Regions from separate parts of the Fictibacillus sp. S7 genome, predicted to be linked through region 1. Evidence: a T-box and tRNA genes for the amino acid it is inferred to sense, from the RefSeq annotation. Region 1 holds a T-box; the other holds one or more tRNA genes.
The links. A T-box is a leader RNA that pairs with one kind of tRNA and senses whether it is charged. The one in region 1 lies ahead of pheS (phenylalanine--tRNA ligase subunit alpha), so its partner is inferred to be a tRNA-Phe.
Positions count from the first base shown of each region.

Region 2: it has a tRNA-Phe gene. The T-box ahead of pheS (phenylalanine--tRNA ligase subunit alpha) is inferred to sense a tRNA for this amino acid. The anticodon was not compared.

Region 1 covers NZ_QJKL01000001.1:33,388-35,851, forward strand. The annotation lists gene DMO16_RS00175 (TrmH family RNA methyltransferase) at 38-802, shown strand; T-box leader at 874-1,113, shown strand; gene pheS (phenylalanine--tRNA ligase subunit alpha) at 1,153-2,187, shown strand; gene pheT (phenylalanine--tRNA ligase subunit beta) at 2,201-2,464, shown strand, end outside.
Region 2 covers NZ_QJKL01000001.1:3,151,123-3,153,586, reverse strand. The annotation lists gene DMO16_RS16425 (glycerol-3-phosphate acyltransferase) at 166-840, opposite strand; tRNA gene DMO16_RS16420 (tRNA-Phe) at 911-986, opposite strand; tRNA gene DMO16_RS16415 (tRNA-Asp) at 1,136-1,211, opposite strand; tRNA gene DMO16_RS16410 (tRNA-Glu) at 1,322-1,396, opposite strand; tRNA gene DMO16_RS16405 (tRNA-Lys) at 1,411-1,486, opposite strand; gene DMO16_RS16400 (adenylosuccinate synthase) at 2,085-2,464, opposite strand, start outside.

The sequences.
Region 1 (2,464 bases):
ATAAAAAAAGTTGAACGTGATAAAGGATGGTTGAGGAATGAAACGGATTGAATCCGAACAAAATGCATCGGTTAAACAATGGAAAAAGCTCTATACGAAAAAGGAGCGGGACAAATCGGGCCAATTTATCATAGACGGCCCTCATTTGATTGAAGAAGCACTTCGTCATCATGTTCCCATTGCCCATTTGATTGTGGAAGAATCGTATATCCTTCCCGAAAGTTGGGATGTATCTGCTCTGGACCCATGGGTGGTGCCGAAGAAAATCATGAAAATGCTAAGTGACACCGAGCATCCCCAAGGGGTGTTGGCGGTTTGCCGGATGAATGAACAGCCTCTAAAAGCGAGACCAGATGGGAAGTATCTTTTGATTGACGGAGTACAGGACCCGGGCAACCTTGGAACTATCATCAGGACTGCAGACGCACAGGGTATAGATGGTGTTATTCTGGGAGAAGGCACCGTTGATGTATATAACAGCAAAGTGCTCCGGTCCACTCAAGGGTCACTGTTTCATGTGCCGGTGGTAAAAGGAAGTCTGGACGAATGGATCGCGGATTGCAAAACGGCAGGTGTTCCAGTGTTTGTGTCTGCACTGAAAGGGGCAAAACCGCTTCAGGAGGTACAGTCATCCGGATCGTTCGCTCTTGTGGTCGGGAACGAAGGCAGCGGTGTCCGTCTTGAAAGCATAGAGGGGGCAGACGAATTGGTGTACATCCCCATGTTTGGGAATGCTGAATCGTTAAACGTGGCTGTGGCCGCAGGAATCATGCTGTATGAACTCATGAGAAACCGGCAATAATTGAATGGAAAACGTAATTTCAATTGCACAGCCCTCAATGTTCCACTATAATAAGAAGACAACTGCATGAACCAAATGCAATGATGGAGAGTAGTACATAAAAGCTCGCCGGTAAAGGGAGGAAGCATCTTGACTGAAAGTGTTTCTACGGTTGAATTTATCGAATTCGCTCCTGAGCAGTCGCCTGAACGAATTGTCAGTAGGGTGAACCGGATCCAGTCCGTTATGGAAATGAAGTGAACAAGAACAAGAGGCGCTTTGCCTTTTTCTCTTGATTAATTTGGGTGGTACCGCGAATCCTCGTCCCTTTTCGGACGGGGTTTTTTTATTTTCAAAAGGAGGCCGAAAAAATGCAGGACCGATTACAAGCACTAAAAGAAGAAGCACTGCTGAAAATTCAGCAGGCAAGTGATTTAAAAGCATTGCAGGATATTAAAGTATCCTATTTGGGTAAGAAGGGCCCGATTACTGAAGTATTGAAAGGAATGGGCAAGCTTTCACCCGAAGAGCGCCCGGTCGTAGGGGCTTATGCCAACGAGGTCCGAGACGCCATCACATCTGCGCTGGAATTAAAAATCAGCGAACTGGAACAAGCGGTAATTGAAGAAAAGCTGAAAAAAGAATCCATTGATGTCACGCTTCCGGGACGCCCGGTCCGAAAAGGAAACGCTCATCCGTTAACTGCAGTTATTGAAGAAATTGAAGACCTTTTCTTAACGATGGGCTTTACTGTGGCTGAAGGACCCGAGGTGGAAACGGATTATTATAATTTCGAAGCGTTAAACCTTCCGAAAGACCATCCGGCACGCGACATGCAGGACTCATTCTTTATCACGGAGGACATTCTGCTTCGAACTCAAACCTCACCGGTTCAGGCGAGAACAATGGAAAAGCATCACGGCAGAGGCCCGGTTAAGATCATATCGCCCGGTAAAGTGTACCGCAGGGACGATGATGATGCGACACACTCCCATCAGTTCATGCAGATCGAGGGTCTGGTTGTTGATGAAAATGTCCGCTTGAGTGACTTGAAGGGCGTCTTGGAGACCTTCGCGAAAAAAATGTTCGGAGAAGAACGCAAAATCCGTTTACGTCCAAGTTTCTTCCCGTTTACAGAACCGTCTGTGGAAATGGACATCTCCTGTTTTAAATGCGGAGGAAAAGGCTGCTCCATCTGTAAGCATACAGGCTGGATTGAAATTCTTGGAGCAGGCATGGTTCATCCGAACGTACTTGAAATGGCAGGCTTTGATTCGAAAAAATATACTGGATTTGCATTCGGCATGGGTCCTGAGCGTATTGCCATGCTGAAATATGGGATTGATGATATCCGTCATTTTTACACAAATGATCTTCGTTTCTTAAAACAATTTAAAAAGGCATAAGGAGGGGAATGCTGTGTTAGTTTCTTATAATTGGCTAAAAGACTATGTAGACCTTGATCTTTCAGCAGCTGAGCTTGCTGATAAAATAACAAAAAGCGGAATTGAAGTAGAAATCGTTGAATCCCTCAATAAAGGGATTACCGGTGTAGTGGTTGGCCACGTGCTGGAATGCGTACAGCATCCAAACGCGGACAAATTGCGGGTATGTAAAGTTGACCTCGGTGAAGAAGAACCGGTTCAAATCGTATGCGGGGCACCGAACGTGGCAGCCGGCCAG
Region 2 (2,464 bases), 3.1 Mb from region 1:
CGCTCCTTTTTTGGAAACCGTTAATTTTTAGTATCTATATAGATCTATGGATTGGATAATTTTTGGCATGTCTACCCTTTATTTTACCACAATATCTAAATTCTCCATAACGTCAGACTTCTAGGTAAAATGGAATAATCCTCCTTTTCTTTAAGGAGGACGGTTTTATGGTTTCTCTGTCAGACGGAGAGCCAAATCCTCTTTTTGGACATAAACCACCAGTACTGAAATAATCAGCAGCAGTATGGCCGGCGTAAGCACCTGATGGAACGCGTAATGCGCAACCGGCACGGCCAAAAAGGTCACCAGTCCCGCTACCGTCAAGCTCCTGCGCACCGCAAAAAGAACAAGAAACAGGACCGCTGCAGCCGCTGCAATCCGCCAGTCAAACACAAGGATGCCGCCGATAAAGGAGGCGACGCCTTTGCCGCCATGAAACTTCAGGGTGACCGGCCACAAATGCCCCACAATCACCATAAAAAAGGATGCCAGCTGAAGGGCAGGGGAGAAGCCGAATGATTTGGAAAGCTGCACCGCGGCTGCGGCCTTGATCAGATCACCGGCAAGCGTCCATACAAAGCCCCACGGCCCAATGACGCGACCTGCATTCCGTGCGCCAATATTGCCGGTGCCTTCCTTCCGAAGGTCAATCCCCTTTAGCCATTTGGCCACCAGATACCCCGTCATGATGTTGCCGATGAAATAACAGCCCACCACATACAGCACAATGTACACCGTCCCCATGCCTGTCACCCTTCCGTGCGTATCTTTTCTTCTTCCTATTCTATGGGCGAGGCCCGCTGCACGTGTAAATATTAAAAAAATGTAGTAAAAAAGCATGCAGAACGGTAGCTGCATGCCTCTTGTGTCATGATTGTTTTAGGAATAGTAAATTGTTTTGCAAGTAAAATGGTGGCTCGAGACGGAATCGAACCGCCGACACGAGGATTTTCAGTCCTCTGCTCTACCGACTGAGCTATCGAGCCAAGATTTAGTATTTCTGTCCGTCGGTTCCCTGTCTCTTCCTCTACTAGTGGAAGCTGACGTTGTGTATCCGTCGAGACAAATCGTAGCATATTCAAGCTGTAACGCTCTTTGCTACCGAGCCAGGATTTAGTATTACTATGTGAAAAAATGGCGGACCCGACCGGGGTCGAACCGGCGATCTCCTGCGTGACAGGCAGGCATGTTAACCACTACACCACGAGTCCAGTGATACAATCTATATTAAAGAGTAGTTTTTCTTACAAATTTTTTCTATGAAAAAAACTTGGTATTTTTATGAAATAAAAATACTTGGTATTTTTTTTCGAAAAATACTTGGTGACCCGTACGGGATTCGAACCCGTGTTACCGCCGTGAAAGGGCGGTGTCTTAACCGCTTGACCAACGGGCCACTTTGTAAGAAAATGGTGAGCCATGAAGGACTCGAACCTTCGACCCTCTGATTAAAAGTCAGATGCTCTACCAACTGAGCTAATGGCTCTTATTGTTATTCTGTCCGTTGGTACCCTGTCTCTTCCTCTACTAGTGGAAGCTGACGTTGTGTATCCGTCGAGACAACTCGCCGCTCGTTCACGATGTATTGCTCGTGACTGAGCTAATGGCTCTTATTGTTATTCTGTCCGTTGGTACCCTGTCTCTTCCTCTACTAGTGGAAGCTGACGTTGTGTATCCGTCGAGACAACTCGCCGCTCGTTCACGATGGGTTGCTCGTGACTGAGCTAATGGCTCTTATTGTTATTCTGTCCGTTGACCCTGTCTCTTCCTCTACTAGTGGAAGCTGACGTTGTGCGCCTTTTCGGCTGCAAAGTGGTTTTAACACGACAAGAGTTATCTTATCATCGTTTTATATCATTTGGCAAGCTGTTTTTTTAAAAAAGAGTAGAAAAATGTATTTTTTCTTTTAAAAGCAGGGAAGAGGGGGCTGAACCATGGTTTTGGCTCCCCAAAAATCGATTTACTGGCCAGTTTGAGAACTTTGCTGGCCAAACCTGGATTATGTCAACTGCGCTTCATCACAAAAAACAAAAAACCCGGCCTCCGCATCAAAACGGAGCGCCGGGCTCATTAAATTAGAACAATCAAACAAACACGCCGCGGACCATGTTGGTCTGGCTGCGGTCTGGGCCGACAGAGAAGATGGTTAACGGAATACCGGTAAGCTGGGAAACACGCTCTACGTAGTGACGGGCGTTTTCCGGAAGATCGCTTAGTGTTTTCGCGCCTGTGATATCTTCAGTCCAGCCAGGAAGCTCTTCGTATACAGGCTCACATTGTGCAAGAACTTTAAGGCTAGCAGGGAACTCGTTGATCACTTCACCTTTGTACTTGTACGCCACACAGATCTTCAATGTCTCAATGCCTGTAAGCACATCAATTGAGTTAAGAGAAAGATCAGTGATCCCGCTGACACGGCGTGCATGGCGAACAACCACAGAGTCAAACCAACCGACGCGACGAG